Pseudoduganella dura: one gene and its partner. The protein of the gene in region 1 interacts with the protein of each later gene in a pairwise test. Links are inferred from orthologs where the notes say so. Each region holds a gene or a part of one and is shown on either strand. Other genes may lie near its edges. The genes, in order: mtgA and GJV26_RS08750.

What was found.
Region 2: the proteins of mtgA (region 1) and GJV26_RS08750 interact in binary tests that used the Escherichia coli proteins (3 or more experiments, as listed by UniProt). The link is inferred for Pseudoduganella dura from one-to-one orthologs.

Annotation. Positions count from the first base shown.
Region 1 is NZ_WNWM01000002.1:4,047,039-4,064,059, forward strand. Bases 2,008-4,799 are described here. They hold mtgA (monofunctional biosynthetic peptidoglycan transglycosylase), read left to right. Parts: upstream 2,008-2,942; coding sequence 2,943-3,656; downstream 3,657-4,799. Other genes in these bases: GJV26_RS17750 (TonB family protein), read left to right, coding at 2,008-2,067; aroE (shikimate dehydrogenase), read left to right, coding at 2,070-2,879; corA (magnesium/cobalt transporter CorA), read left to right, coding at 3,810-4,775. Also shown: GJV26_RS17745 (ribonuclease catalytic domain-containing protein), read left to right, coding at 1-984; more of GJV26_RS17750, read left to right, coding at 1,186-2,007; GJV26_RS17770 (cytochrome-c oxidase), read right to left, coding at 4,915-5,376; GJV26_RS17775 (DUF5625 family protein), read left to right, coding at 5,720-6,256; hemL (glutamate-1-semialdehyde 2,1-aminomutase), read right to left, coding at 6,313-7,599; thiD (bifunctional hydroxymethylpyrimidine kinase/phosphomethylpyrimidine kinase), read right to left, coding at 7,603-8,451; GJV26_RS17790 (rubredoxin), read left to right, coding at 8,580-8,732; GJV26_RS17795 (response regulator), read left to right, coding at 8,851-9,249; GJV26_RS17800 (response regulator transcription factor), read left to right, coding at 9,262-9,627; GJV26_RS17805 (chemotaxis protein CheW), read left to right, coding at 9,627-10,256; GJV26_RS17810 (methyl-accepting chemotaxis protein), read left to right, coding at 10,281-12,596; GJV26_RS17815 (hybrid sensor histidine kinase/response regulator), read left to right, coding at 12,593-17,021. UniProt on the Escherichia coli protein: Peptidoglycan polymerase that catalyzes glycan chain elongation from lipid-linked precursors. May play a role in peptidoglycan assembly during cell division in collaboration with other cell division proteins.
Region 2 is NZ_WNWM01000002.1:1,997,589-2,002,459, forward strand. What follows is about bases 1,873-4,871. They hold GJV26_RS08750 (peptidoglycan D,D-transpeptidase FtsI family protein), read right to left. Parts: upstream 4,262-4,871; coding sequence 2,483-4,261; downstream 1,873-2,482. Other genes in these bases: GJV26_RS08745 (UDP-N-acetylmuramoyl-L-alanyl-D-glutamate--2,6-diaminopimelate ligase), read right to left, coding at 1,873-2,483; ftsL (cell division protein FtsL), read right to left, coding at 4,258-4,530; rsmH (16S rRNA (cytosine(1402)-N(4))-methyltransferase RsmH), read right to left, coding at 4,527-4,871. Also shown: GJV26_RS08740 (UDP-N-acetylmuramoyl-tripeptide--D-alanyl-D-alanine ligase), read right to left, coding at 1-906; more of GJV26_RS08745, read right to left, coding at 906-1,872. UniProt on the Escherichia coli protein: Essential cell division protein that catalyzes cross-linking of the peptidoglycan cell wall at the division septum. Required for localization of FtsN.

The DNA of each region.
Region 1 (17,021 bases):
GTCAACGAGGAAACGCTGGCCAGCGGCGAGGGCGAGTACCCGCGCAAGGCCGAGCTGACCTTGCTGTGGGGCTGGGCCCAACATCTCGAGGCGGGCCGGATGGTCAAGCGCGAGGCGTTCGGCCTGAAGCCGGAACAGAACAACCGCGTGGACTTCAACTTCTACGTCGAAGACGACGTGGTGACGATCTCGCGCCGCAAGCGCGGCGCGCCGCTGGACAAGATCGTGGCCGAGCTGATGATCTTCGCCAACAGCACCTGGGGCAAGCTGATGCACGACCACGGCGTGCCGGGCATCTACCGCAGCCAGGGCCGCGGTGTGGGCGGCTGGAACGCCAAGATGCAGGTACGCATGCTGACGCATGCCGCGCCCCACGAGGGCCTGGGCGTCGACCAGTATGCATGGAGCACGTCGCCGCTGCGCCGCTACACCGACCTGGTCAACCAGTGGCAGATCCTGGCCGTGGCCGAGAAGGGCGTGATGGCGCCGCTGGTCGCGCCGTTCAAGCACAAGGATGCCAACCTGTTCGCGATCGTCTCCGCGTTCGATGCCGCCTATGCCGCCTATGCCGACTTCCAGGCCAACATGGAACGCTACTGGTGCCTGCGCTGGCTCGGCCAGGAAGACCGGCACCAGGTCGAGGCCGTGGTGCTGAAGGATGAAGTGTTGCGGCTGACCGACATCCCGCTGGTGATCCGCCTGGCCGGCATGCCGGCCGCCCCGCGCGGCGCGGCCGTCAAGCTCGACGTGCTGCGCTGGGACGAGGTGGACCTGACGATCGAAACGCGCCTGCTGGAAATCGAACAGGCCGCCCCGGCCGCCGACGTGGCGTTCGAGGAAGAAGAGGAACTCGCGGACGCGACGGTGGCGGAAACCGTGCCGGAGCTGGTGCTTGACCCCGACCAGCCGGCCGACGAGAAAGTGGAAGTGGCCGAGGCGGGCGACGAAGCCGATGCCGCCGCGACGCCGCCGGCCGCGGCCTGACCCGGAGCGCCGGAGACGCCTGGCGTCGCCTGGTGTCGGACACTTTTTCGGGGCACGGCCACGAAAAGGTGTCGGACACCGGTTTTCGCGGCAGCCGCTGGTTTACCTGCGCTGTTTAGCCGCGCTGTTTAGCCGCGCTGTTTATCCAGCATCGTACCGGGGTAGAATGGCAATTTCGCCCCAGCATTTCGCTCTCTCCGCGTGAAGTACTTACAAGAAAACCGGTTCCTTGCAATCGCGCTGGCCGTTTCGGTGCTCGCGCATGCGGCGTTGCTGGCGGTGCGCTTCGTGGCACCGCCCGTCGTCAAGCTGCCGCCCACCGATCCGACGCTGGAAGTCATCCTCGTCAACGCCAAGCACGCCAACCGGCCGCTGAAGGCGGAAGCGCTGGCGCAGGCCAACCTCGATGGCGGCGGCCAGGCCGACAAAGGCCGCTCGAAATCGCCGCTGCCGGACATGCGCCGGACGGCGTCCGGCGACAGCATCGAAGCCTCGCGCCGCCGCATCGAGCAGCTCGAAGAGGCGCAGAAGCAGCTGCTGACGCAGGTGAAGACCACGCCGTACCGCGCCGCGCCCGCCACCGAGAACAGCAAGCCCAATCCCACGGCCACCGGCGCCGAGCTGATTGAAAGCAGCAAGGCGATCGCCCGCATGGCGGCCGAGATCTCGCAAACGATCGAAGACCAGAACAAGCGCCCGCGCCGCACCTACATCACGCCGAGCACGCAGCAGGTGGGTTACGCGATGTACTACAAGACCTTCCAGCGCAAGGTGGAAGAGGTGGGCACGCTCAATTTCCCGCAACAGAACGGCCGCAAGCTGTACGGCGAGCTGGTGCTGTCGATCCCGATCTTCCAGGACGGCACGCTGTATACAAAGGAGGGCGGCATCTCCGTGCAGACCAGTTCGGGCAACCGCGCGCTGGACGACGCGGCGATCGCGATCGTGCGCCGCGCGGCGCCGTTCGGCAAGTTCCCGCCAAACATGCTGTCGAACGACCGCGACGACCTGTGGGTCATCATCACCCGCTTCAAGTTCACCCGCGAACAAAAACTCGAAACCAACCTCGGCGGAGCCAATTAAGAATGGATAAGTACTGCGTGTTCGGCAACCCGATCGCCCACAGCAAGTCGCCCGACATCCACGCCGCCTTCGCGGCCGCGACCGGCCAGCAGCTGACCTATGAAAAGCGCCTGGCGCCGCTGGACGGCTTCGCGCAGGCGGTGCGCTCGTTCATCGCCGAAGGCGGCAAGGGCGCCAACGTGACGGTGCCGTTCAAGCTGGAGGCCTGCCGGCTGGCCAATGCGCTGACGGTGCGCGCGCAGGCCGCCGGCGCCGTCAACACGCTGCTGTTCGACGAATACGGCATCACCGGCGACAACACCGATGGCGCGGGGCTGGTGGCGGACATCGCCGTCAACGCCGGCGTGCCGATCGCCGGCAAGCGCGTGCTGCTGCTGGGCGCGGGCGGCGCCGCGCGCGGCGCCGTGCTGCCGATCCTCGAACATCGTCCCGCAGCGCTGGTCATCGCCAACCGCACCGTGGCCACCGCCGAAGCGCTGGTGCAGCAGTTCGCGTCGCTGGGCGGCGAGGGCGTCGTATCGGCGTGCGGATACGACGGCATCGCCGGCGGTTTCGATATCGTCATCAACGCCACGTCGGCCAGCCTGCAGGCGGATTTGCCGCCCATCCCGCCATCGGTATTCCACCAGGGCACTCTGGCATTGGATATGATGTACGGGAAGGAGCCGACCGTCTTCATGCGCTTCGCACAAGGCCATGGCGCCAGCGTGCGCGATGGCCTGGGCATGCTGGTGGAGCAGGCCGCCGAAGCGTTCCATGGCTGGCGCGGCGTGCGCCCGCGCACCACGGAGGTGCTGGCCGCCCTTCGCTGATTTTGCGTTGATTTTGCGTCGACATCGCGTCGATAATCGAACTTGCTGGCCATTACATAAACAATGACAAAAACACGCAAGGCTCCTGGCCGCTGGTCCTGGGTGAAATGGGTATTCATCGTTCCGGTCGCGCTGTTCATCGCGGTACAGATCTATTTCTTCGTGCAGATCTGGTGGTGGCGCGATCACGAGCCGGGCACCACGGCGTTCATGCGCCAGCAGCTTGCGGCAATGCAGGAAACCAATCCGAACGCAAAGCTCGTCCAGCAATGGGTACCGTACGAGCGCATCTCGAACAACCTGAAACGCGCCATCATCGCTTCCGAGGACGCCAATTTCTCCGACCACGACGGCGTCGACTGGGAAGCGCTGGAAAAGGCCTATGAACGCAATGCGAAGCGCAACAAGGTCACGCACGGCGGGTCGACGATCACGCAGCAGCTGGCCAAGAACCTGTTCCTGTCCGGCTCGCGCAGCTACCTGCGCAAGGGCCAGGAACTGATCATCACTTATATGCTGGAAACGCTGATGGACAAGCGCCGCATCTTCGAGATCTACCTGAACGTGGTGGAGTTCGGCCGTGGGGTGTATGGCGCCGAAGCGGCGGCGCGTCATTATTACCGCATTCCCGCGGCGAAGCTGGGCGCATCGCAGGCGGCGCGGCTGGCGGTGATGCTGCCCAATCCCCGTTATTACGATGCCCATCGCGATACGCGCTACCTGAGCCGGCGCACGGCCGTCATCCTGCGGCGCATGGGATCGGCGGACCTGCCATGAGGGGCGGGGGTAAAGACCGGTTCCTAATAACGATCTCCTAAGTAAAAAACGGTTCTGCGATCTGGTCCGGGCCGGTGCTTTGCCTGTACACTTGCGCTGTTTTATTTTTTGCGTCCTGCAAGTATCCAGAATCCCAGCCGGCTGAGAGTGCCTATGATCAATGTCTTCGTTTTACAAAATGGCCGGCTCAACCAGGTTCCCATCGAAACGCGCGAAGATCTTGAAGAAGCGGCACCGGTCTGGGTCGACCTGACCGATCCGACCGACGACGAGCGTGCCTGGGTGAAGGCCATCTACGGCGTGACGCTGCCGGGCGAAGACGAAGTCAAGGATATCGAAGCATCGGCCCGTTATTACGAAGCCGAAAACGGCGACCTGCACCTGCGCACCGACTTCCTGCTGGAAGAAGACGATGGTCCGTCGCGCATCGTGACCGTCGCGTTCATCCTGGCGCGCAAGATGCTGTTCTCCGTGCATACCGACGACTTGCCCGTGTTCCGCCTGGTGCGGATGCGCGCCCGTTCGCGCCCCGGTTCGATCGCCGATTACATGGACGTGCTGCTCGACCTGTACGCCACCGATGCCGAATACTCGGCCGATGCGCTGGAAGGCATCTACCAGAACCTGGAAGAAGTGTCGTTCCGCGTGCTGCAGGAAGAGTTCACCGACCGGGATGCGGCCGATGCGCTGTCCGCGATCGCCCACGAGGAAGACTTGAACGGCCGCATCCGCCGCAACATGATGGATACGCGGCGCGCCGTCAGTTTCCTGATGCGCGGCCGCCTGCTGAACTCGGAGCAGTTCGAGGAAGCCCGGCAGATCCTGCGCGACATCGAATCGCTCGATGGCCACACGTCGTTCCTGTTCGATAAGATCAACTTCCTGATGGACGCCACCGTCGGCTTCATCAACATCAACCAGAACAAGATCATCAAGATCTTCTCGGTGGCCAGCGTGGCTTTCCTGCCGCCGACGCTGATCGCCAGCGTCTATGGCATGAACTTCGACTTCATGCCGGAACTGAAATGGACGCTCGGTTATCCGTGGGCCTGGGGCCTGATGATCACCAGCGCGATCGCGCCGTTCCTGTATTTCCGGCACCGGGGCTGGTTGAAGTAACTATTCAGGCCACCCGCAGCATCGGGCCTGGTGTCGGACACCGGTTTTTGATGCCGTAATCCACAAATGTGTCCGAAATCCGTTGGTCGACACCAGGGAATCGCGCGCTATTGACGGCTATCGCATCATGTTGATGCCATCAGAAACCCGCCGGCTTCAATTGCGCGCCATTTCCCGTCTTTTCCTCTTTTTTCGCCTCGAGGTTCAGGAAGATATTCGCAGTCAATGCGAGGATCGAGACTGCCGCGGCAATTTCCGATATGACCAGTGCCGGCAGGATTTGCATATCGCTGGTCAACAGGATATAGGCGAGCGACCCCATCATTACCGGCAGCGCACCGTTCAGCAGCCAGAAGTGTACGCGCGCCAGTTTCGTGCTGCCGGCCTGCGGGAATACCGTGTAAATAATGCCGGACAATGCCAGCGTGGTCCATCCCAGCAGGTTCACGTGCGCATGTACCGGGCGCAATGTGAAATCATGGCTCGCGCCCATGGCAATGCCCATCGCCACGCCGATGACCAGATATGAAACAGCCAGCTTGAGCCAGACAATGCCGGGCTGGACGGTCTTTTGCTGCCGGGCTGAATGTTCGGTTCGCATGATGCATTCCTCCTTGTGATCTCGAATGCAGCGCATTCTAAAGATCGAATGTCATCGAAATGTCCGAACTTTGTCAGTCCATCATGTGTTCCACAATGCAGTGCATGGCACATGCTGTTTGCTGGTTTGTTTGCGCCAGAAGATGGCAGGGAAGAAGACATATAGCACGACTGACAGCAGACCGTCGGCTTCCGGTATTGCTTTTCAATACCGCGCATTCCATGAGCCTCCACTTCCCGGGAATCCCGGCGCTGTCCGGCGGTGGTGGACATAATGACCGTTACTGGCGGCATCCTCTTGCCGGAACGATGCCGCAACAACCGCTTTCCCGAAGGTTATCGACATGGGTCCGCTCATCTATTCTCTCTGCCAGCAACCCGTTCTCGGGCTGATCCTGTACATCAGTACCGCTTGCGCCTTTCCGCCGTTGTTCGATGCGGAGCCTTTTCCGCTGCGGCAGGCCGGTACGACCATCGTCAGGCAATTCAAGGCGCCGGTCGGCAAGCCGTACTTTCTGATGCTTCATTTTAAATTCCCGTCATCGGACGCCGTTCACGGCAGCGAGATAGCCGGCTCCGGTTACAACGCGAACTGCGATCGTGATTATGCAGACATTCCCGAGCCGCAAAGAGCAGGATTGGGGCGCCCGATTCCGGTTCATGTATTGATCCGGGAAAAACAGACCGGCATGGTAACGGTGGACAAGGTATTCACGTCCCTGTGCGTGACCTCCTGGTCGGCGAACGAAAAATCCCGAACCGTGGCGCGATTCGAGCTGGCGGCGGGGACTTATATTGCCGAGATCCGCAACATGGAAAACCAGGCGGGGCTCGACGGCGTGACGACGGCGGTGTCGCTGGTTGCCGGGCAAGGAAAATAAAAAGGAAAATAAAAAAGGACGGTCGCCCGTCCTTTTTCATCGTTGCGCACTGCAGGTTATTTCAACCGTGCAAACACCCGCCGGGCTGCCTCGATGGTTTCATCGATCACCGCGTCATCGTGGGCGGCGGAAACAAAGCCGGCCTCGAAAGCGGCGGGGGCGAAATACACGCCTTCGTCCAGCATCGCGTGGAAGAACTCGTTGAACTTCGCGCGGTCGCCCGCCATCATTTCAGCGTAATTGCGCGGCACTTCTGCGCTGAAATACAGGCCGAACATGCCGCCCTGGTAATCGGCGCAGAAGGTCACGCCTTCCTGGAAGGCGGCATCCGTCAACCCTTCGGCCAGCCGCTTGGCCGTGGCGGTCAGGCGCTCGTAGAAGCCGGGTTCCTGGATCAGTTTCAACGTGGTCATGCCGGCGGCGACGGCGATCGGGTTGCCCGACAGCGTGCCGGCCTGGTACACCGCGCCGACCGGCGACATATTGCTCATCAGCTCGGCGCTGCCGCCGAAGGCCGCCACCGGCAGGCCGCCGCCGATGACCTTGCCGAGCGCGGTCAGGTCCGGCTTGATGCCGTACAGGGCCTGGGCGCCGCCCAGGCCCACGCGGAAGCCGCACATCACTTCGTCGAAGATCAGCAGCGCGCCATGCTTCGTGCACAGGTCGCGCAGCGCCTGCAGGAACTCCGGCGCGGCCTTGATCAGGTTCATGTTGCCGGCCACCGGTTCCACGATCACGCAGGCGATCTCGTCGCCGAACTCGTCGAACGCTTCCTCGACGCCCGGCACGTCGTTATAGTCCAGCACCAGCGTGTGCTTGACGAAGTCTTCCGGCACGCCGGCGGATGTGGGGTTGCCGAACGTGAGCAGGCCGCTGCCGGCCTTCACCAGCAGCGAGTCGGCGTGGCCATGGTAGCAGCCCTCGAACTTGACGATCTTGTCGCGCCCGGTGGCGCCGCGTGCCAGGCGCAGCGCGCTCATCGTGGCTTCGGTGCCGGAGGAAACCAGGCGCACCTGCTCGATCGACGGCACCAGCCGGGCGATTTCTTCCGCCATTTCCACTTCGCCCCGGGTGGGCGCGCCGAACGACAGGCCGCGGGTGGCGGCTTCCTGCACCGCCTTCACCACCTGCGGGTGGGCGTGGCCGACGATGGCCGGGCCCCAGGAGCCGATGTAGTCGATGTAGCGCTTGTCGTCCGCGTCGTAGAAATAGGGGCCCTCGGCGCGGGTGATGAAGCGCGGCGTGCCGCCCACGGAGCGGAAGGCGCGCACCGGCGAATTGACGCCGCCGGGCGTGCTTTGCTGCGCGCGTTCGAACAGTACATCGTTTTGCGAAATCGTCATTGCTTATCCTTTTTCGGTTTCCGTTTCCGCCATCCGGTGGAAGCGGTTCGGCACCAGCCTGCCCATGCCGTAGCGCCGGGCATGGCGCAGGGCGCCGAAAGTGTATTGCTGGGCAAGGTCGACGGCCTGCGGCAGCGCCATGCCGCGCGCCATGTAGGCGGCGATCGCGGCCGACAGCACGCCGCCGGAGCCGACGAACGGGCCGGGCAGGTGCTGCCAGCGGTCGTGGCGGATGATGCCGCCATCGCCATAGAGCGTGTTGGCGCGCAGGCCCGTCTCGGCGCGCGACGTGCCGGCCGGCGTGCCGGTCACCAGCACGTACTCGCAGCCCAGGTCGATCAGGTGCTGCGCATCGTCGCCCATCGTTTCGCCATTCGCCAGGTCGCGCCAGGTTTCCGCCAGGCGCCCCAGTTCAACCTGCGACAGCAGCAACAGCGTGGCCTGCGGCACCAGCAGCTGGCGCAGCACGGTGAGCAGTTCCTCGGGATCGGTCTGTTCCGACAGCGGCGGCAGCTGCGAGCCGAACGGGTCGAGGATCAACGGCGCATCCGGATAGTCGGAGACCACTTCGGCGATCGACGAGATGTGTTCCATGTGATCGAGCGCGCCGATCTTGAACGCGGCCACCTGCGCATCTTCCAGCACCACGCGGGCCTGGTCGGATACCCAGTCCGGTTCCACGTGCTGCTGGTCTTCCACGCGGGCGGTATCGGCGATGAGCAGCGCGGTCGTGACCGACAGGCCCTGGCACCCGAGCGCGGCGAACACGCCGATGTCGGAATGCACGCCCACTGCGCCGATCGGATCGGCCACGCCGAATGTCAGGATGAGGGGTGATGTTTGGTTTTGCACGGCCAGTAGATTAAGATACCCGATTCGGCATTTTACTTGATTGAGGGTGGCAGAACGTGAGCAGCATTATTGGTAACAATGTTGGAAACGGCGTGCGGCAGAACGCGGGACAGGAACTCAAAAGCTGGATGTGCCTGATCTGCGGCTGGATCTACGACGAAGCGGCAGGCTTGCCGGAAGAAGGCATCGCTCCCGGCACCCGCTGGGAAGATGTGCCGATGAACTGGACTTGTCCGGAATGCGGTGCCAGAAAGGACGATTTCGAGATGGTGGCGCTGTAACGGAAGATGGCACCGGTATCGCGCGTTGCTGTTTTACGGACGTGCGAGGGTGCCCCCACACGTCCGCCTGCCTGATTTTCGCTGTGCTATCGTAGCGAAAACGGGTGGGTAAAACGATATGACGACAACGCCGCAAGCGACCGGCCTGACCATCATGGTCATCGATGACAGCAGCACGATCCGCCGGTCGGCCGAGATCTTCCTGAGCCAGGCGGGTTACGGGGTGGTGCTGGCCGAGGACGGGTTCGATGCGCTGGCCAAGATCATCGACCACCATCCGGCGCTGATCTTCTGCGACATCCTGATGCCCCGGCTGGACGGTTACCAGACCTGCGCGCTGATCAAGAAGAGCGCGAAATTCCACGCCACGCCGGTGTTGATGCTGTCGTCCAAGGACGGCCTGTTCGACCGCGCGCGCGGCGCAATGGTGGGCTCGGCCGCCTACCTCACCAAACCCTTCAGCAAGGACAGCCTGCTTGCCGCGGTGCGCGAGCACGCCGGGCAGCGGCCGTCATAACGAGAGCATGCCATGGCCATCCGCCGAATCCTGATCGTCGACGATTCCCCCACCGAGCGCTATTACCTGTCCGATATCCTGGCCCGCAACGGCTACGTGGTGTCGACGGCCGAGAGCGGTGAAGAGGCGCTGCTGCGTATCCGTGCCGAGAAGCCGGAGCTGATCCTGATGGACGTGGTGATGCCGGGCGCAAACGGCTTCCAGGTCACGCGCTCGATCGCCCGCGACCCGGAGCTGCAGCACGTGCCGGTGATCATCTGCTCGTCGAAGAACCAGGAAACGGACCGCATCTGGGGCCTGCGCCAGGGCGCCAAGGATTACCTCGTCAAGCCCGTGAGCGCGGCCGAGCTGCTGTCGAAGATCGCCGCGCTGAGTTGATGGCTGACGCGGAGCACGAAGGCGAGCGCCGCAGCCGGCTGCGCCAATACCAGGTGCAGTTGCTGGAACGGATGCAGGCCGCGCAGGCCACCGGGGCAGCCGCCGCGCGCGAGCTGGGCGTGCTGATCGGCGCGCGCCATTGCCTGCTGGACCTGACCCAGGTCGGCGAGATCGTTCCGTTCCAGTCCGCAACGGCGGTACCGCTCACGCAGCCGTGGTACCTGGGCCTGGCCAATGTGCGCGGCAACCTCGTCGGCGTGATCGACCTGGGGGCTTACCTGGCGGCCGAATCGGCTGATTCATCGGGTTCGCATTCGCCGGCGCATCCGGCTGCTCATTTGCTTGAGCATGGGCCCGCGCACACGCCCGAACACGTCGGCGACGCCGTGCCTGCCGTCACCGAAACCCGGCTGCTGACGTTTGCCGCCTGCATCAAGCTGCCCTGCGCGCTGGTGGCCAGCCGGGTGCTCGGCCTGCGCCGGCTGTCGGACATGCAACCGGCCGGCACCGGCACGGCGGCCCCGGCCTGGTGCGCCGAACGGTATGTCGACACCGATGGCCAGTCATGGACCCGGCTCGACCTGGCCCGGCTGGCGCGCGAACCACGTTTCCTGCACGTGGGACCATAGCCACCACCGATCGGAAAGGACGCGATGCGATTCAAGTTTTCACGGCAAGGCCGGCAGGAGCCGCCGCCCGATTCCAGCTTCGCCGATGGCGGCGATTCGCAGTTCGCCCATGGCGGCCCGGGTGCTTCGGATGCCGACGCGCCGCTGCGGCTGCGCGATGCGCTGCGCCGGCGCGCCAGCGAAGGCGCCGCGCAGGAAGCGGCGCCGGCGCTCAGGCTGCCCCTGATCGGCCACCTGCCGCCGCAGCGGCAGCTCAGCTACCTGGTCACGGCACTGGCGGTCGTGCTGGCGCTGTCGGCCGGCCTGGTAGCGCTCAACGCGCAGCACGGCGCGGCCGGCGCGGCCGCCACGCAGCTGGCGGGCGATGCGCTGATGCATTCGCAACGCATCGGCAAGGCGGCGCCCAACGCGCTGCAAGGCAGCGAAGAGGCATTCCGCCAGCTCGACGAGAGCCGGCGCGAACTGGAACGCGACCTGGCGCTGCTCGATACCGGCGGCAGCTACCGCGGCCGCAGCGTTGCCGCCGCCGGCGGCGCGCTGCGCGGGGCGGTGGCGGATGCCCGCGCCCAATGGGCCGCCACGGCGAAGGCGGCCGATACGGTGCTGCGCCACCGCGGCGACCTGGCCGACGTCGAGAAGTCGTTGCGCGCCCTGGACGCGCTGGCGCCGCAACTGCTGGGGCAGGCCGAAGAAATCATGGCGCTGCGGCTGCAGCGCGGTGCCGGCGCGCGCGAGATCGCCGCACTGGGCCGCCTGGCGATGCTGACCCAGCGGATGAGCCTTGGCACCGCCGAATTCACGGCCGCCGGCGGCATCCGCTCCGAGACGGCGTTCCAGCTGGGTCGCGACATCACGACCTTCCGCGCGACCGTCGACGCGCTGCTGAACGGCGGCGGCAGTGGCGACGACGGCCCCGGCATCGCGGCCGTCCGCGAGGCCGACGTGCGCGAGCGCCTGGCCGCGCTGCAAACCGGCTTCGAACAGTACCAGGCCCAGGCCGGCGCGATCCTCGGCCGGCTCGACCGCCTGCTGGCGGCGCGCAATGCCGAGCGGCTGATCTTCCGCCAGAACGAGAACCTGCGCCAGAGCCTGGCCAGGCTGCTGGACGGCTACCGCGGCGCGCAGGAATCGCTGAACTGGACGTTCTGGCTGATGGTGGCCGGCGGCATGCTGGTGCTGCTGACGGGCGCCGCGATCGGCCGCGTGCTGCTGCAGGATTCGTACAACCGCACCCGCGGCGCCGAGCAGCGCCGCCGGCAGGCGGAAGCGCAGCGGCTTCAGGCGCAGCAGCAGGAAGAGGCGGCGAAGGCCGCGAATGCCCGGAACCAGGCCGCGATCCTGCGGCTGATGAACGAACTGCAGGAAGTGGCGGACGGCGACCTGACCGTGCAGGCCACCGTGTCGGAAGACATCACCGGCGCCATCGCCGATTCGGTCAACTACACGGTGGAGGAATTGCGCGGGCTGGTGGGCCGCGTGACGGCGACGGCCGGGCAGGTGACGGCCGCCTCCACCCAGGCGCAGGGCGTTTCCACCGCGCTGCTCGCCGCCTCGCAACAGCAGGCGCGCGAAATCCGCGATACCAGCGCGACCGTGCTGCGGATGGCGGCCGAGATCACCGAGGTGTCGAAGTCCGCCGCCGGCACGGCGGACGTGGCGCGCCAGTCGGTGGTGGCGGCGCGGCAGGGCGCGGCGGCGGTGCAGGATACGATCGCCGGCATGAACGGCATCCGCGAGCACATCCAGGAAACGAGCAAGCGCATCAAGCGGCTGGGCGAATCGTCGCAGCAGATCGGCGAGATCACGGAACTGATCTCGGACATCACCGAGCAGACCAATGTGCTGGCACTGAACGCGGCGATCCAGGCCGCCTCCGCCGGCGAGGCGGGGCGCGGCTTTTCCGTGGTGGCCGAGGAAGTGCAGCGGCTGGCGGAGCGCTCGGCCGGCAGCGCCAAGCAGATCGGCGCGCTGGTGCGCGCGATCCAGGCCGATACGCACGATGCCGTGGCGGCAATGGAACGGTCGACGCTGGGCGTGGTCGAAGGCGCACGACTCTCCGATGCGGCCGGTGCCGCGCTGGAGGAAATCGAGCGCGTGTCGCACCAGCTGGCCGAGCTGATCGAAGGCATGTCGCACGCGACCGGCGCGCAGGCGGCATCGGCCGGCGGCGTGGCGCGGCACATCGGCCATATCCTGCAGGTCACGGAGCAGACCCAGGCCGGCACGCAGCAAACCGCGCAGTCGGTGCGCCAGCTGTCGGCGCTGGCCCAGCAACTGAAGGATTCCGTGTCGCGCTTCCGCATCGGCAACCAACAACCTGAACAAGCAGCGAGACCATGAGCGAGACCGAATTTGCCCCCAACTCCTTTGATCCGGGCCCGCTGTCGTGGGTGATGGGCGAGATCCGCGAGGCGCTGGGCCGCTCGCGCACGGCGCTGTTCGAGGCCGGCGGCCTGGAGCCGGAAGACCAGGCCACCGCGCTGCGGCTGGCCAAGTCGCACCTGCACCAGGCGCACGGCGCGTTGCTGATGGTGGACGTGGACGGCGTGGCCGCCATCACGCAGCTGGCCGAAGATGCGCTGGACCGCTTCAAGGACGGCACCGTGAAGTGCAGCGCCGACCATGTGGCGGTGATCGGGCGGCTGTACGGCGCGCTGGTCGAACACCTGGAAGAGCTGCTGGACGGCGCGCCGTTCCAGCCGGTGCGGCTGTTCCCGTATTACGCGGCCGCGCAGCAGATGCTGGGCGCGCCGCGCGTCCACCCGGCCGACCTGTTCTTTCCCGACCTGGCGCGCGAATCGGCATTGCCGCCGGCGGCCGGCGAAGAGACCGGCGATGCCGCATTGCGACAGCACGAGGTGGACCATGCCGCGCTGCGACAACGCTTCGAGCGCGCGCTGCTGCCGTACCTGAAGTCCGGCGATCCGGCACAGGCGCAGCCGCTGGCCGCGGTGATCGCCGAGGTGGCCGCGGCCCAGGCCGCGCCGCGGGGGCGGGTGTTCTGGCTGGCGCTGCAGGCATTCGCGGAACTGGTGGTGGACGGCCACGTACCGGGCGGCGTGTATGTCAAACAGCTGTTCGGCGCGGCCAACCTGCAGATGCGCCGGCTGGCGCAGGGCGCGCCGGAAACCCCGGACGCGGTGCTGCGCGACGCGCTGTTCTTCATCGCCGCGGCGGAGCCCGGACACCTCGCGCCGCTGGCGCGCCAACTGCGCACCGGCTTCGCGCTGGACGGCATGGTACCGCCCGACTACGCGACGGAGCGTTACTGCCACCTCGACCCGGAAGCCCTGTCGCGCGCGAAGGAAGGGCTGGACGCGGCCCGCGCCGCATGGCAGCGGCTGGAGGCGGGCGACGGCGGCGCGCAGGCCGGCTTCGGGCAGGCGGTGGCGCTGGTGGCCGCGGCCAGCGACAAGCTGGGTGTCGCGCCCCTGGCCAACCTGATGCGGGAACTGGCGGCGGTCGCCAACGTGGCCACCGCCGCCGGCCGCGGCGAGACGCTGGGCCTGGAGATGGCCACGGCGCTGCTGTTCGCCGGCCATGGCCTCGGGCAGATCCGCCATCTGCCGGACGATTTCGCGGCCAGTGCGGCCACGATCGGTGCCCGCCTGCAGGCGCTCGCGGCGGGGCAGGAGCCGCCCGAACCGGCGCAGTGGCAGCAGGGCCTGGCGCAGCGGCTGCGGCAGGACGACACGGTGGTGGCGCTGTCGCAGCAGATGAAGGTGGCGCTGCGCGATGTGGAGCGCGGACTGGACGATTTCGCCGCCGACCCGGCGGCCCGGCCGCAACCGGCGGCGCTCGATGGCGTGCTGCACCAGCTCGAAGGTGCGCTGGCGATCACCGACCAGCCGGAAGCGCAGGCCGCCGCGGCGCACGTTCGGCGGCAGGTGGCCGCCCTGCTGGCCGGTGCCGGCGAGCCGGCGCCGCCGGAACAGGGCGAGGAACTCGACCGTATCGTGCAGAACGTGGGCGCGCTCGGCTTCTTCGTCGACATGCTGGCGCAGAACGCCGCCGGCGCGCGCGAGCGCTTCGCGTTCGATGCCGCGCAGGGCACGTTCCGCGCGATTCCGCTGCGCAAGATCGCCGGGCCCGAATCGATCCCCGTGCTCGATGAAGAAGTACCGGCGCCGGCCGAGCCGGCACCGGCCGCCGGCAGCACCGTGGTCGCGGGCGCCAGCGACGCGGCGATCGAGGAAGAGCTGCTGGAAATCTTCATCGGCGAAGCGCAGGAAGTGCTGGCCTTCGTGGATGCTGCGCTGGCCAGGCCGCGAGCCGAGGCCGCCACGCCGGACAGCCTGGCCACGCTGCGCCGTTCGTACCACACGCTCAAGGGCAGCGGGCGGATGGTGGGGCTGAACCAGTTCGCCGATGCCGCCGGCGCGCTCGAGAAGGTCATGAACGCCTGGCTGGCCGGGGGACGCACGGCCGACGAGGCGCTGTTCGGCCTGCTGAAATGGGCGGCCGCCGAACTCAATGCCTGGGTCGGCGAACTGGTAGCAAAGGGTATTTCGCCGCGCAGTGCGGCGCCGGTGATGGCCGCGGCCGCGCAGGTGCTGGAAGGTGCGCCGTTCGTGTCGTCCGACGACAGGGCGGCACCGGCGGAGCCGCCGCCGGCCGAACCGTATGTGACGGACGAGAACGCGACGGAAGCATCCGCGATTGCCGCGCCGGACATGGCGGCACCGGACATGGGGGCACCGGACGCCGGCGACGGCATGCGTTTCGTCGGCCGCCTGGCCGTGCCGGCGGCACTGTTCGACATCTACGTGGCCGAAGCCACCGCGCTGGCGCAGGCGCTGGCGCGCGACTTCGACACGTGGCGCCGGCAGGGCGAACTGGACCCGGAAGCGCTGCACCTGGCGCATACGCTGACGGGTACGTCCGGCACGGTCGGCTTCAAGCCGTTGCGCGAACTGGCCTTCGCGCTCGAAACCACGCTGCAGGCCGCGCCGGGCACGCTGCACGACCCGGCGCACCACGACCTGTTCGACCTGGCGATCGGGCGCGCGGCCGGCATGCTGGCCAGCTTCGCGGCCGGCGAGATGCCGCCCGCGCAGCCGGAGCTGATCGCCGCGCTGGAGCGCCTGCACGACGAGCTGGCCCGTGCGCATGCCGCCGGTCCCGACGTGGCCGCGCGGCTGGATGGCATGCTGGCGGAACCGGAAGAAGAGCCTGCAATATCGGAACAAGAGCCTGCGGTATCGGAACAAGAGCCTGCGGTATCGGAACAAGAGCCTGCGGTATCGGAACAAGAGCCTGCGGTATCGGAACAAGAGCCTGCCGTGCCGGAAGATGCGCCGTCCGCAGCAGCGCCGGAGCCCGCTGCGCCGGTCGACGCGCTGGCGGTCCGCCTGGACACGCTGTTCACCGACACCTATCACGCGCTGCTCGGGAAGCCCGTCGCACCGGATGAGGGGACTGCGGTATCGGAAGGAGCGCCTGCGGCAGCGGCCGAGGAGACCGCTGCGCCGGTCGGGGAGCTGGAGGCCCGCCTCGACACGTTGTTCAGCGATACCTATCACGCACTGCTTGCCGTGCCGTCGCCGGCACCGGAGCAAGGCACGGCGCCGCCGTTGCGGCCACAGCTGGTAACGCAGGACGAGTCGATCGACGACCTGTTCAACGCCGCATTCGACGATGCCTTCGCGGAACCGCCGCTGACGCAGGCCTCCGTGCCGCAACCGGCGCCGGCAGCGCCGCCCGAATCCCCGGCGGAACCGCAAGCGCATGGTCCGGCGCCGGCCGGCGCGGCGGAAGCAGGACCGGCCGATGCGCCGGACGTGCAGGCAATGCCGCTGCCCGAGCCCGAACCGGCGCTGCCGGCCGTGGCGGACGAACTCGACCCCGATCTGCTGCCCGTGTTCCTGGAAGAGGGCGCCGACCTGCTGCCCCAGGTGGGTGCCGCGCTGCGCGCCTGGCAGCATGCGCCGGCCGACACCGCGCAGCCGGCCACGCTGCAGCGCGTGCTGCATACGCTGAAGGGCAGCGCGCGGATGGCCGGTGCCATGCGCCTGGGCCAGCATGCGCACGAGATGGAGACCCATGTCGAGGATATGGGCGACCCGGCGCCGGCCGCGTTCGAAGGCTTGCTGGCCCATTACGACCACGCGCTGCTGCTGTTCGAGCAATTGCAGCACCCGCCGGCCGCGGCGGGCGCCGCGCCGGCGGCCACCCCTGCCGACAGCGAGGCGGCGGCAACCCAGGCGCCACTGGTGCGCGTACGCGCCGACATCCTCGACCGCCTCGTCAACCAGGCCGGCGAGGTGGCGATCGCGCGCTCGCGCGTCGAAAACGAAGTGGCCGCGCTGCGCACCGCGCTGGCCGACTTCGAGGGCAACCTGGCCAGGCTGCGGCTGCAGCTGCGCGAAGTGGAGATGCAGGCCGAATCCCGGATTGCCTCGCAGATTGCCTCCCGGATCGCCACGCGGCCGCCGGCCGCCGGCGAGCGCGAATTCGATCCGCTCGAGTTCGACCGCTACACCCGGCTGCAGGAACTGACGCGGCTGATGGCCGAGAGTGTCGATGACGTGGCGTCGTTCCATGCCGGGCTGCTGCAGTCGGTGGACAGCGCCGGCGACGACCTGGCGCAGCAGGCGCGGATGACCCGCGAACTGCAGCGCGATCTGCTGCGCGTGCGGATGGTGCCGTTCGCCAGCATCGCCGAGCGGCTGTACCGCGTGGCACGGCAGGGTACCAAGGAATTGGACAAGCGCGTCAACCTGGATATCCGCGGCGGTTCCGTGGAGATGGACCGGAGCGTGCTGG
Region 2 (4,871 bases), 2.0 Mb from region 1 along the record:
GTTGCGCACGTTGTGTTCGCCGGCTGCCTGCAGGCCGACATAGAACTGGACCAGTTCCCCATCGCTGCAGCGGATCGACACGAACATCTGATTGCCGAAATCGGCCGGGCGGAACGTGCAGCTCACATCGGCCTCCTTGGTCAGGCCGAAGGTGATCGTGCGGCGGCTGCCGGCCAGCTCGCGCCAGATCGGGGTGAACTCGTCGTGCGACGGGAACACCGCCGTGCCGTCGGCCGGCAGGGCCGCCAGCGCGGAACCGTTTTCGCGCGCCACCGCTTCCACGGTGTGCATGAACTCCTGGTGCTCGCGCTGGGCATTGTTCACCAGGGCGATGGTGGGCGCGGCAATCCGCGCCAGGCGGCCGATCTCGCCCGGGTGGTTCATGCCCAGTTCGATCACGGCCGAGGAATGGTGCGTGGCCAGCCGGAACAGGGTCAGCGGCACGCCGATTTCGTTGTTCAGGTTGCCGCGCGTGGCCAGCCGGTCTTCTTCGCCATGGGCGGCGGCCAGGATGGCGGCGATCATTTCCTTGACGGTGGTCTTGCCGTTGCTGCCGGTGACGCCGATCACCGGCAGGTCGAACTGGCTGCGCCACCAGCGGGCGATCTGGCCGAGGGCCGCCAGCGTGTCGGGCACGAGGATGACGGGAAGCGTGGCGGGCGGGGTCCAGCCGTCGGGCAGTTTTTCGACGACCACGGCGGCCGCCTGCCGCGCCACCTGCGGCAGGAAATCGTGGGCATCGAACGTTTCGCCGCGCAGCGCGACGAACAGCGCGCCCGGCGCCACGGTGCGGCTGTCGGTCGAAACGCCGTCGAAGGCCACCCCGGCAACGGGCTGGCCCGATGTGGTGTCGAACAGGCGCGCGTCGTCCAGCGCGCCCAGAATCTGGTCCAGCGTGGCGCGCATCAGTTCTGCCTCATCATCGTCAGTCGGGCGGTCAATGCAAGCTGGGCATGGTCGGCGTCGGAGAACGGCAGCTTCTTGCCCTTGATCTCCTGGTACGGCTCGTGGCCCTTGCCGGCCACCAGGATCACGTCGTTCTTCGCCGCGTGCCTGACGGCGGAAAGGATCGCGGCGGCGCGGTCTTCGATGGCCTGCGCCGGGCGGGCGGCATCCATGCCGGCCACGATCTGCGCGATGATCGCGTGCGGATCCTCGCTGCGCGGGTTGTCGCTGGTGACCAGCACATGGTCCGCCGCCTGCGCGATGCGGCCCATTTGCGGGCGCTTGCCCGGATCGCGGTCGCCGCCGCAGCCGAACACGCACCACAGCGCGCCGCCACGGTCGCTGGCCACCGGCCGCAGCGCTTCGAGGGTCTTGTCCAGCGCATCCGGGGTGTGGGCGTAATCGATGACGACCATCGGCGCATCGTTGCCGCCCGCCAGCTGCATGCGGCCCGGCGGCGGAGTCAGGGCCTCGATCGCGTCGACGGCGGCGCGCAGCGGCATGCCTTTGGCCAGCAGCGCGCCCAGCACGCCCAGCGCGTTGCTGACGTTGAACGCGCCGACCAGGCGTGTCTTGACCTGCGCGGCGCCGTAGGGCGACTCGAGGTGGAATTCGGTGCCGGCGCTGCGGCTCTTGACCTGGCTGGCGCGCAGCATGGCGAACCGGGGCAAGCGCGCGCCCAGTTGCGCGGCCAGCTGCGCCGCCTCGGTATCGTTCTTCAGCGTGTAGCCGATTACCTGGCCAGCCGTGGCCTGCCCGGCCATGCGCACGCCGGCCGGGTCGTCCAGGTTGATCACGGCAGTCTTCAGGCCGGGCCAGGCGAACAGTTTCGCCTTGGCCGCCTCGTAGGCTTCCATCGAGCCGTGGAAATCGAGGTGGTCGCGCGTCAGGTTGGTGAACAGCGCCACGTCGAAATGCATGCCGGCCACGCGCCCCTGTTCCAGGCCGATGGACGATACCTCGATCGCCAGCGAGCGGGCGCCGGCGGCGCGGCATTCGTCCAGCGTGCGGGCCAGCAGCACCTGGTCCGGCGTGGTGTAGCCGGTGGCCATGAATTCGGGCTCGGCGCGGCCGGAGGCGGCGCCAGGGAACAGGCCCACGCCCAGCGTGCCGATGACGGCGGCGGTTTCGCCGGCGCGCGACAGCGCATGGCCCAGCCACACGGCGGACGACGTCTTGCCGTTCGTGCCCGTGATGCCCACGGTGAACATGCCGGCGTCCGGCATGCCGTAGGCGGCGTGCGCGATCGGGCCGGCCCGCAGCTTCAGGTTCGCCACCGGCAGGCTGGCCACCTTCCAGGCGGAATTCCAGGTGAAGCCTTCCGGGTCGTACAGCACGGCCGCGGCGCCCTGCCCGATCGCCTGCTCTATATAGGTGCGGCCGTCGCCGGCATCGCCGGTGCCGTTGGCCGGATAGGCGAAAAATACGTCGCCGGCGCCGATCCGGCGCGAGTCCGAGGCCAGCTGGCCGTTCGGCGCGGCTTCCCTGATCCAGTTGCCGATGGTGTTGGTGTCGTCGTTATTGTTCATGTCTGTCATTACATGGCCTCCCCTTCGTTGCCCGTCGGGGCCACGATTTCCGTCACGGTGGAATCGGGAGGCACATTCATGGCGCGCAGCGCGTTCTCTGCGACCTTGGCGAAAGTGGGCGCGGCCACCTGGCCGCCGTACTTGCCGCCCTGGGTCGGCTCGTCGATCATCACCGCGATGATGAAGCGCGGCGCGGACAGCGGCACGATGCCCACGAAGGAGCCAATATATTTGCGCGGCATCGCGTAGCGGCCGTTTTCCGCCTTGTAGGCGGTACCGGTCTTGCCGCCCACGCGGTAGCCCGGAACCTGGGCCTGCTTGGCGGTGCCATCCTTGCCGGTGACGACCATCTCGAGCATCTCGCGGATCTGGCGCGCGGTCTGCGGCTTGATGATCTGCTGGCCCTGTGGAATCTCGTGGCTTTTCTCGAACGTGAGCGGGATCGTGTCGCCGTCGCGCGCGAACATCATGTATGCGCGGGACAGCTGGATCAGCGACACGGAAATGCCGTTCCCGTAGCTCATCGTGGCCTGCTCGATCGGCCGCCAGTTCTTGTACGGGCGCACGCGGCCCGCCACGGCGCCGGGGAAGCCCCATTTCGGCTGCTGCCCGAAGCCGACCTTGGTAAACATTTCCCACATGTCCTGCGCCGGCATCGACAGGGCGATCTTCGAGGTGCCGATGTTCGACGACATCTCCACCACCTGCTGCACGCTGATCACGTGGTGCGCCTTGGTGTCGCTGATGGTGCGGTCCTTGATCGTGAGGCGGCCGGACCCGGTGTCGATATTGGTGTGCGGCGTGACCACGCCCTTGTCCAGCGCCAGCGCGACGGTCACCGGCTTGAGCGTGGAACCCGGTTCGAACGAGTCCGTCATCACGCGGTTGCGCAACTGCGCGCCGGTGAGCTTGCGGCGGTCGTTCGGGTCGTAGCTGGGATAGTTCGCCAGCGCCAGCACCTCGCCGGTATGCACGTCGAGCACCACGGCGGCGCCGGCCTTGGCCGCGAATTTCTCGACCGCGGCCTTCAGCTGGGTAAAGGCGATGTACTGGATCTTCGAATCCACCGACAGCACCAGGTCCTTGCCGTCGTGCGGCTCGTGCTTGGCGCCGATATCCTCGACGATGTGGCCGAGCCGGTCCTTGATCACGCGGCGCGAACCGGTCTGCCCCACCAGCGTTTTCTGGTGCGCCAGCTCCATCGATTCCTGGCCCACGTCTTCCACGTTGGTGAAGCCCACCACGTGCGTCATCACTTCGCCCTGCGGGTAGAAGCGCTTGTATTCCTTGCGGGTGTCGATGCCGTCGATCTTCAGTTTAGCGATCTGGTCGGCCACGTCCTGCTCGACCTGCCGCTTCAGGTAGACGAAGTTGCGGTCGGAATCGAGCTTCTTGCGCAGGTCGGCTTCGCTCATCTCGAGCAGGCCGGCCAGCGCGCGGATCTTTTCCGGCGGCGCCTGCAGCACATCGTCCGGAATCGCCCAGATGGCCTTGACGGGCACCGACGATGCCAGCACCTGGCCGTTGCGGTCCATGATCTTGCCGCGCGTGGCCGGCAGTTCGATGGTGCGCGCGTAACGGATTTCGCCCTGCTTCTGCAGGAACTGGGTGGACACGCCCTGCAGCCACAAGGCCCGCACGCCCAGCGCCGCGAACGCGGCGAACAGCACGAACAGCACCACGCGCGAACGCCAGGTCGGCAGCCGCACCGCGAGCACGGGGCTTTTCGAGAACGACACGCCTTTCGAGGCGGCTACCCGGGAACTTGCGGCATTCGAGCGGCTCATTCTGCGTCCTCCGTCAGGTACTGGGTGCGCGCCGGCGTGAGCTGGGTCATGCCCAGGTCGCGGTGGGCGATATCTTCGATGCGGGCATGCTTGCCCAGCGTGGACTGGTCCAGCTGCAGTTGCGCCCATTCGATGTCGAGCTGGCGCGCCTTGGCCTGCGCCCGCTCCAGTTCGATGAACAAATGGCGCGCCTGGTACTGCGCGTTGACGAGCGACAGCGCGCAACCCACCAGCAGCGTGGCCAATACGGCGCTGAGCTTGCCTGTCATGCCGGCTTCTCCTGTTTGGGCAGGCGCATGGCCACCCGCATCACCGCCGAGCGGGCGCGCGGGTTTTCATCAACCTCCCGCTCGGACGGCTTGATCTTGGCCAGCAGCTTCACTTCCGGCTGCGGCAGGTCGGCGGCGCGGATCGGCAGCCGGCGGTCCGGCTGCGGCACATTGGCGCGCTCGGCGAGGAAGCGCTTGACGATGCGGTCTTCCAGCGAATGGAAGCTGATGACGGCGATGATGCCGCCCGGCGCCAGCGCGTCGTAGGCCTGCTTCAATCCGGCCTGGAGGTCCTCAAGCTCTTGATTGATGTGAATCCGGATAGCCTGAAAGGTGCGTGT